4 regions of the Streptomyces qianjiangensis genome follow, and region 4 is predicted to be linked to each of the others. Evidence: riboswitches for the same ligand, from Rfam matches in the RefSeq annotation. Region 4 holds a riboswitch; each other region holds the start of a gene.
What was found. A riboswitch is a leader RNA that binds a small molecule or an ion and turns the genes downstream of it on or off. The one in region 4 is predicted to bind cyclic di-AMP.

Region 1: it holds a riboswitch for cyclic di-AMP, as region 4 does, so the genes downstream of both, N8I87_RS23465 (transglycosylase SLT domain-containing protein) here and N8I87_RS19100 (M23 family metallopeptidase) in region 4, are expected to answer to the same signal.
Region 2: it holds a riboswitch for cyclic di-AMP, as region 4 does, so the genes downstream of both, N8I87_RS24530 (C40 family peptidase) here and N8I87_RS19100 (M23 family metallopeptidase) in region 4, are expected to answer to the same signal.
Region 3: it holds a riboswitch for cyclic di-AMP, as region 4 does, so the genes downstream of both, N8I87_RS16500 (LysM peptidoglycan-binding domain-containing protein) here and N8I87_RS19100 (M23 family metallopeptidase) in region 4, are expected to answer to the same signal.

Annotation. Positions count from the first base shown of each region.
Region 1 is NZ_CP106798.1:5,075,495-5,077,672, forward strand. Features, by position in the region: gene N8I87_RS23460 (HAD family hydrolase) at 1-688, shown strand, start outside; gene N8I87_RS23465 (transglycosylase SLT domain-containing protein) at 733-1,227, opposite strand; cyclic di-AMP (ydaO/yuaA leader) riboswitch at 1,233-1,414, opposite strand; gene N8I87_RS23470 (CocE/NonD family hydrolase) at 1,676-2,178, opposite strand, start outside.
Region 2 is NZ_CP106798.1:5,289,350-5,291,527, forward strand. Features, by position in the region: gene N8I87_RS24530 (C40 family peptidase) at 94-1,308, opposite strand; cyclic di-AMP (ydaO/yuaA leader) riboswitch at 1,317-1,489, opposite strand; gene pcrA (DNA helicase PcrA) at 1,763-2,178, shown strand, end outside.
Region 3 is NZ_CP106798.1:3,613,484-3,615,661, forward strand. Features, by position in the region: gene eno (phosphopyruvate hydratase) at 1-167, opposite strand, end outside; gene N8I87_RS16500 (LysM peptidoglycan-binding domain-containing protein) at 470-1,132, opposite strand; cyclic di-AMP (ydaO/yuaA leader) riboswitch at 1,137-1,305, opposite strand; gene N8I87_RS16505 (LysM peptidoglycan-binding domain-containing protein) at 1,489-2,178, opposite strand, start outside.
Region 4 is NZ_CP106798.1:4,157,796-4,159,973, forward strand. Features, by position in the region: gene N8I87_RS19095 (PrsW family intramembrane metalloprotease) at 1-80, shown strand, start outside; gene N8I87_RS19100 (M23 family metallopeptidase) at 202-1,242, opposite strand; cyclic di-AMP (ydaO/yuaA leader) riboswitch at 1,252-1,409, opposite strand; tRNA gene N8I87_RS19105 (tRNA-Met) at 1,718-1,791, opposite strand; gene N8I87_RS19110 (dihydrofolate reductase family protein) at 1,841-2,178, opposite strand, start outside.

The sequences.
Region 1 (2,178 bases), 920 kb from region 4:
TGCGCAGCACCTCGTGGTGACGGGGCGCCCGGCGCCGAGAGTACGGCCGCTGCTCGATGAACTCGGCAGCAGGGGGCTCGCGGTGTGCGGACAGGGCGCGCAGTTGTACGACGCCGGCGCGGACCGTCTGCTGTGGTCGGTCACCCTGGACCCGGAGTTGGCCGAGACCGCGCTCGGCAAGATCGAGGCCGAGGTGGGTCAGGTGTACGCGGCCGTCGACCAGGACGGGGTGGACGGGCTCACGCTCATCGAGCCGGGGTATCTGATGCCGCACCCCACCCTGCCCGCCGTACGGGTCCAGCGGCGCGACGATCTGTGGTGCGAACCCATCAGCAAGGTCCTGCTCCGCCATCACGCGCTGTCCGACGACGAGTTGGCGGCGACTGCCCGTGATGTCGTGGGTTCGCTGGCGACGGTCACCATGTCCGGGCCGGGGACCGTCGAACTCCAGCCGTGCGGCATCACGAAGGCGACCGGTCTGGCGCTGGCCGCCGAACACCTGGGGCTGAGCGCCCGGCGGGCCATCGCCTTCGGGGACATGCCCAACGACATCCCGATGTTCGACTGGGCCGCCCGCGGTGTGGCGATGGCCAACGCCCATCCCGAACTCAAGGCGGTGGCCGACGAGATCACCTTGTCGAACGAGGACGACGGCATCGCCGTCGTCCTCGAAAGACTCTTCGCGTAGCTCTCCCGTTTCGGGGGGGCCGCCGGTACTCCCCGAAACGTCCGTCAGTACGCGCCGAAGACGTTGTCCATCGAGCCGTACCGCGCGGCCGCGTAGTTGCAGGCGGCGGTGATGTTGGCGACCGGGTCGTAGATGTCGAACGACGTCCCGACCACGTGGTACGCGTTGAACGTCGGGTCGATGACCTGGAGCAGGCCCTTGGACGGGATGCCCTTGGCCGCGTTGGAGTCCCACAGGTTGATGGCCCGCGGGTTGCCCGACGACTCACGCATGATGTTGCGGTAGATGCCGTTGTACGAGCCCGGAATGTGCCGTTCCTTCATGATGGCGAGGGACTCACGGATCCAGCCGTCGAGGTTGTTCGGGTAGCCGGCCAGGGTCGTCTCGGCCGTGGCGGCCGCGGCGGGCGTGGCGGCGGGGGCGGCCGAGGCCGTGGTCGCGCCGATGAGCGGGAGGGCGAGCACCGCGGCGCCGGTGCCGACGACGGCGAGCTTGCGGACGAGGCGGTTGGTGCGGCGGGGCTGAGCGGCAGCGAACATGGGGGACTTCCTCTCCGTCGCCTGCGAGGTGAGCTGTCGGGTTCGGGCGGGGAGGTGCCCGGCCGTGCCGCCCTGAGGCTGCGCGACTTCACCCCGAGCCGTTCCGTGCGACGTGTGTCGTCCGGTCCGGCGGTCTACCTGGGTCCCCCGCTCCTGCCTACGCGAATGAGTTCGTCGATGGGTTACGTCGGGCGGCGGCAGGATTCGGCGTTCCGCCTGACTGGCCCGGAAGCTATGCGAGAGCACATGTCGGGAACAAGTACCTGATTCACAGAACGCACCGATTGACCTTGGTGTGAGGCGTATGGGGCACTTGATCCTTTGCGGTTGCACAGCCTCAACTGGCCGGTGGGAAAAGGGCAAACGGGTGTTTGGGTGGATGTGAGCCGACATGAGGTGGCGTGACCCAACTCACGGAATAACATTCACGGCAAATCAGACATGCAGGTCACAGGGGGTTCACGGGGCTCCGCCGGACGCGCTTCTCCCACGTCCGGTGGAAGACCACCTCGCCGCCCTCCGCGCAGATCACCTCGTCGGAGACGAGGAAGTGTTCCGCGTCACAGGTGATGTCCGACCGGGTCCTGACCGTCGTGTCCCAGGCCGACTCCGGACGGTGCAGCCGGATCGACCACTCCGAGTGGGTGCGGGCCGACAGGGGGTCCTTCTCGGTGATCGTGTACGTCTCCCGCGCGTCCTCGGTGCACTCCAGTCCGTCGGGGTACTGCCGCGTGCCGCCGTGGCGCGGGTCGACCTCCAGACGCCACTCGCCCTTCGCCAGGTCCCGCACCACCAGCCGCTCGGGGCGCGGTTCGTCGAGCGTGGGCGGGAAACTGCTGCCCAGCGGCTCCGCCTGCTCCGGCTCCTCGAAGGTGATCGTCGGGTCCGGCGTCCGTTCGCGCACCGGCAGTTCGAGCGAACTGCCCGCCGGGTCCAGGGTGAAGCCCGCCG
Region 2 (2,178 bases), 1.1 Mb from region 4:
GGGGCGCGTGCGTGCGCGGTCGCGGTTCACCACGGCTGCGGCGCTCGCGTCACCACGGCCGCGGTGCTCGCGCCCCTGCCCCACCGATCTCTCTCACGCCGGCCGTACCACGCTGTGGATGATCGACGCGCCGCCGTAGTAGATCGACTCCTCGCGGACGTAGGCGCCGGGCTTCGGGGCGTGGATCATCATGCCGTTGCCGATGTAGATGCCGACGTGGCTGATGTCGTCGTAGAAGAAGATCAGGTCGCCGGGCTCGGCGTTGGTGAGCGAGACCGTGGTGCCCACGTTGACCTGGTCCCAGGTGGTACGCGGAAGGCTGACGCCCGCGGCCCGCCAGGCAGCCGAGGTGAGGCCGGAGCAGTCGTAGGAGTCGGGGCCGGTGGCGCCCCAGACGTACGGCTTGCCGATCTGGGCGCGGGCGAAGGCGATCGCCTTCGCGGCCTTGGTGGCGTACGAGGAGTCCGAGGACGAGCCGGTCGACCCCGTCGAGGTGGACGAGCCCGAGGAGCCCGAAGAACTGGACGAGCTCGACGAGCTCGAGGCGGCGGCCTTCTTCGCCGCCTCCTCGGCCGCCTGCTTCTTCGCGAGCTCCTCGGCTGCCTGCTTCTTGGCGAGCGCCGCGGCCTGGCGTGCGGCCTCCTCCTGCTTCTGCTTCTCGATCGCGGCGAGCCGGGCCTTCTCCTGTGCCGTCAGCGTGGACAGCAGCTCGCGAGCCGAGGAGAGCTTCTTCTGGACGGTGGCCTTGGCGGTCTTCAGCTCGTTCTGCGACTCGGTCAGCGTCTGGAGGCTCTTGGCGGCCTCCTGCCGCTTCTTCATGGTCGCCGACTGCTGGGTGACGTAGTCGTCGACCGCGCCCTTCTGCCACGAGGTCATCCGGCCCATCAGCTGGGTCTGGTCGAAGTAGTCCTGCGGGGAGTTCGAGAGCAGGAAGGTGGCGGTGTCGGGCGCGGCGGTCCCGGTGCGGTACTGGGCGGCGGCGAACGTACCCAGTTCCTCACGCGCCTTGTTGAGCTTGTCCGTGCGCCGCGCCACGTCGTCCAGCAGGGTGTCGACGGTCTTGCGCTGCTTGCCGGACTTCTCCTTGGCCGCGTTGTACTTCTCGGTCGCCGACTCCGCCTGGCGGTACAGGTCGTCGACCTTCTTCTCGACCTCCTCGATGCTCGGCTTGTCGCCGCCGGGGGAGGGCGTGGCGTTGGCGGTCTGGGAGAGCAGGGCCACGGAGGTGAGCGCGGCGGTGGCGATGGCGGGGGTGCGTATGCCTGCTACTAGGGAACTCGCGGGGCGCGACTTGCGGTGCGACGCCAAGGGAGGCGACTCCTTCCATGTTCCGCCTACCGAGTTAGCTGTCGGGTTCGGGCGGGTGGTTCGGAAGGGTTGCCCTACGGCCGCTTCTCCGGGGGGAGGTTCGGCCGATTCACCCCAAGGTCGGTTGGGTCCCCGGCTCCAGGTGCCGTGGCGGGCACACCGGACTCGGCGGAGGCCGCGCGGCCCGGCGACGTTCGCCGGTGGGGGTCGTACGGCCCGCCCGAGACGGTAGCCAACTGGTGTGGCCCGTGTGAAGGTTGATGGGCGATATGCCCGATACATTTTCGTGACCTGATGCAGAATTCCGCCCGTGTGACAGCATGCCTGCGGAGCGTGAGACAGTTGTCCGGCTCATGCATCGGGAAGATCCCCGCGAGATCCCCCGCGCGCGGGGCCGGTCCCGTTTCCGGGGCGGCGGTCGTTTGTCGGTGGGGCGCCCTAGACTCGGAGAGCGATGAGCAGCCTCTTTGACGACAGCTTCCTGGCGGACCTCCAGACCCCTCACGGGCGCGAGGAGGAGCCTCCGCCGCCGCCCGAGGACGATCACGCTCCGGAGTCGGTTCCGGACGATCTGTTCGGTGGGAAGTTCGACGTGCCGCCGGACCGGGACAACTACTACCGCGACGGCGCCCCGCGCCCGGTGATCGACGCCGCGGCGCTGCTGGAGGGGCTGAACGAGAACCAGCGCGCGGCCGTCGTCCACGCCGGTTCCCCGCTGCTCATCGTGGCCGGCGCCGGATCCGGCAAGACCCGTGTGCTCACGCACCGCATCGCCCACCTGCTGGCCGAGCGGAGCGTGCACCCGGGCCAGATCCTCGCGATCACCTTCACCAACAAGGCCGCGGGCGAGATGAAGGAGCGCGTCGAGCA
Region 3 (2,178 bases), 540 kb from region 4:
CCGTCGCGGAGCTCGATGGCCTCGAAGGCGCCGGTGGAGGCGCCGGACGGAACGGCGGCACGACCCGTGCTGCCGTCGTCGAGGCCGACCTCGACCTCGACCGTGGGGTTGCCTCGGGAGTCCAGGATTTCCCGGGCTACGACGACGTCGATGGACGGCACGAGCATCTCCTTCATGGATGTGACGCTGGAAGTGCGGGGCTGGGGTGCCTTGCGACTAGAGCCTAACCGTCCCGGGGGGATCGGCCACCGACCGACCGTCCCGTGGACAGGGTCCGACCGTACCCATTGTTCCGGCTCGAAACAAAGGCGGGTGGAGAACGGCTCGAGCACAGCGCCCCATGAACGCGAGCACAGCACCCCATGAACAAGCCCCGCCCCGGCGCGTACGGGGGAATACGCACCGGGGCGGGGAGACCGTGGGGACGGGGGCCGGCTGTGGTTCTTGCGGCCGGGCTACCGACCGCGCATCACTTCAGGTGGAGCCGCTGGCCCGGGTAGATGAGGTCCGCGTCCTGGACGATGTCCTTGTTCAGCTTGAACAGCTTCTGCCAACCGCCCTTGACCTTGTGCTTCTGGGCGATCGAGCCGAGGGTGTCGCCCTTGACGACCTTGTACTCGCCGTCGCCCTTCTTGACCTTCTTACCGGTCGGGGTGGTGACGGTCTTGGCCGCGGCCGGGCGCTCGGCGGAGCGGGAGGCGGCGGGCTTCTCGGTCGAGCGGGGGGCGGTGCTCGCCGCGGCGCCGCTGTAGGGGGTGCTGGACAGGCCCGTGCCGCAGACCGGCCAGGCGCCCTTGCCCTGGGCGGCGAGGACCTTCTCGGCGATCTCTATCTGCTGCGCCTTGGTGGCCTTGTCGGCGGTGCCGGCGTACTTCGTGCCGCCGTAGGCGGACCACGTCGAGGCGGAGAACTGCAGACCGCCGTAGTAGCCGTTGCCGGTGTTGATGGACCAGTTGCCGCCGGACTCGCACTTGGCGACGGCGTCCCACTCGGAGGCGGTGGCGGCGGAGGCGGTGCCGGAGGCCATCAGCGGGGCGACGACGGCGGCGCCGGCGACACCGGCGAGCGCGATGGCACGGGTGGCCTTGGCCTTCGAGGGACGGCGGTGCTTGCCCTGGGCGGAAAACAGCATGGATGGATCCCCTCACCGACGCCTGCGAGGTGAGCTGTCGGGTTCGGGCCGGTTGAGTTGCCCGGCCACACCTCCACCAGGAGGCGTGGCTCCACCCCTAGCCGCTCCGGCTCAACTGTCCGGCGCGGCACTTACCTTGGGTCCCCCGCTCCTGCCTGCGGCGCATGACGCGACGACTGTTCCCGTACGGCCGCTGGCAGGACTCGGCGTTGCGACAGCCGGGGCTCGTGGTGACGAGCGGACTCGACCGTAGACACGCGATCCGGGGAATTTCAAAGACGATCAGGGCTTCTGAGACTCATCCCACACTTTCACCAAACCGGACATTAGGCGTGAAAGTGGGACGTCAACTCCCGCTACTTTCCGCCGTTTTCGGCAGCGACGTCCAGGGTCTGACCGGGAGTGATGTCGTTCGGGTCGGTACCGATGACGGCCTTGTTCGCGGCATAGAGCGCGCGCCATCCGCCGTCGACGCCAAAGGAGTCGGCGATGGACACGAGGGTGTCGCCGTCGCGGACGGTGTAGGTCTGCGAGGCATGACGGGCCACCGAGGCGGAGTCCTGACCGATTGCTGTGCTTTCGTCCGCACAGCACCCGCGATGACGGCCGCCGCCGATCGCACCGGTGTCGACCAGACTCCAAGACCCCCCGCCCCGCCAAGAGTTGTCCGATTCATCCGATTTAGGGGCTTCTGAGGGTTCACTACCGCCCCCCTGCGAATTTTCCGAGCCTACGGATCCCGACTTGTCCGACTTGGTGGAATCTTCGCCCTTACTGTTGTCATTACTCTTCGCCCCGTTGTCCTCGCTCTTGTCCTCTTCCTTACCTTTGTCCTCGCCCTTCTCCTCATTGCCGCCGTCGACGTTCCCCGAGGAGTCCGACTTCGAGCGCGAACGGGATGAGCCGGACGAATCAGAGGAGTCGGAGGAGTCCGAAGAATCGGAGGAGCCAGGCGAATCGGACGGCGAGACGCCGGTGTCGACGTCGACCGACCCGGAGTTCTCGGTGAGCCCGGAGAGCACCGCACAGGTGGCCCAGGGCTTCGT
Region 4 (2,178 bases):
CACAGGTGCCGTACGGGATGCCGGTGCAGTACGGGTACCCGGCCGCGCCGTATCCCGCGTACAACCCCTATCGGCCTTAGGGCGCAGCGGACAGGCGTGGCACACGGCTGCGCCGACTCGGAAGAGGTCCCGCAAACACCTGACCGGCGGTCCTGACGTCGGGGGGTGCCGTCAGGACCGCCGGGGGTTCGACAGGTTGGGTCAGGGGTTGAGGCCCTTGCCCCGCAGCCATGTCATCGGGTCGGTCCCGGTGGCCTGGCCGCCCGGGTGGACCTCCAGGTGCAGATGCGGGCCCGTGACGTTACCGGTGGCGCCGACGCGGCCGATGACGTCGCCGGTGCTGACCTTCTGCCCGGCGGAGACGCTGATCGAGGACTGGTGGCAGAACCACAGCTCGGTGCCGTCGTCGAGGGTGAGGATCGTGCGGTAGCCGTAGGAGCCGGCCCAGCCCGCCTCGGTGATCGTGCCGCTGTGGATGGCCTTGATGAGCGTGCCCGTGGGCGCGGCGAAGTCGAGGCCGGTGTGGTAGCCGGAGGACCACATGGCGCCGGCCTGACCGAAGGTCGAGGTGATCGTGTACGAGGAGGTCGGCAGCGTGTACTGCTTGGCCAGCGCGGCCAGGCGCGCGGCCTCGGCCTTCTTCTTGGCCGCGGCCTCCGCCGCCGCCTTGGCGTCGGCGGCCTTGGCGGCGGCCTCCTTCTCGGCCTTGGCGGCCGCGGCGGCGACCTGCCTGTCCGCGGCGGCCGCGGCAGCGGCGGCGGCCTTGGTCTCGACCTGGCCCTGCTGCTTCTCGGCCTGGGCCATGATGCGGTTGCGCAGCGCCTCACCGGCGTCGGAGGCGCCCTGGGTGCGGTCGGCGGAGGTCGTGCCGACGCTGCTGAGCGCGGTCGCGGAGCCCTTGGCGGGGGCCTCGTCCGGGGTGCTGTCGCCGAGCAGGGAGCTGACGGAGGGCAGGTCGGGCATGGAGATGGACACCGGCGGCTTGCCGGTGTTGGCGCTGGCCATGCCGCCCGCGCCGACGGCTGCTATGACGCCGACGCCCAGGACCGTGGAGCTACGGGCGAGTCCGCCGCCGCGCTGCTTGCCGACGCGGTGCCGGCCGCGTACCGGGCTGAGGGACTCCTCGGTGGGGTTCCACTCCTCCCACGGGCCCTCGTCGGTGCGGTAGCTGCCGTAGCCGAAGGACTCGGTGTGCTCGCTCGGCACGAATGGGGCTGTGGGGGCAGGCCGGTTGGACGCCACGCGGGCGTACTCCTTTCCTTCCGTCGCCTACCGGGTTAGCTGACGGGTTCGGAGCAGGAAGGTCTCCTACGCGCGCATACAGGCCGTGCCTCCACGGCGGCATCCGCGTGATTCACCCCAAGGTGGTGGTTCCCCGGTTCCCTTGCGGGATTCGGCGCGTGCGCACGGAGCCGACTCTTGTGACGGCTGGGACGACCGCGCTGCGTTATCGAACGTTAATAGACCCAGCTGTCAGATTCCAAGCCGTTCTGCTTGATCATTAATGTTTTTACTGCGGGACTTACCTGCCACGACCGATGAAAATCGGGCGAGTTGACCGCAGCACACGAGTCACAACGTTTTTGATGGTGACTCAGATGTTATGCGGAGGGCTTTCGTCCGGTCACTCTTCGTGATAATCGCCTGGCCGTCGCCTGGTCGCACAAAACACCCAGGGCCGGAATCCATGAACTGGATTCCGGCCCTGAGCCTTGAGTAGCGGGGACAGGATTTGAACCTGCGACCTCTGGGTTATGAGCCCAGCGAGCTACCGAGCTGCTCCACCCCGCGTCGGTGTGCCTCAAGCATACGTCATGCTCAGGGGTGCAAGCGCACAGGTTTATTCGAGGGCCGGCAGATGGCGGTTCGGCGCCTTGGCCCGGTCCTCGTACTCGGGCAGCACGACGACATCCACGCCCTGGCCCGTCAGCAGCCCGCTGCCGTCGGCGCCCGGCACGAACGTGTCCGGCTCCCGCCAGGCCGTGACCACCCGCCGTACCCCGGCGTCCAGGATCAGCCGCGCACAGGGAGCGGGCCGTGACGCCCGGCGGGCGCAGGGCTCCAGGCTGCTGTACACCGTGGCGGCGGCCAGCCTCGGGTCGGCCGGGTCGATCTTGGCCAGCGCCGCCTCCTCGGCGTGCACGACCGGGTCGTCGCCCTCCCGCGAGTGACCGCGGG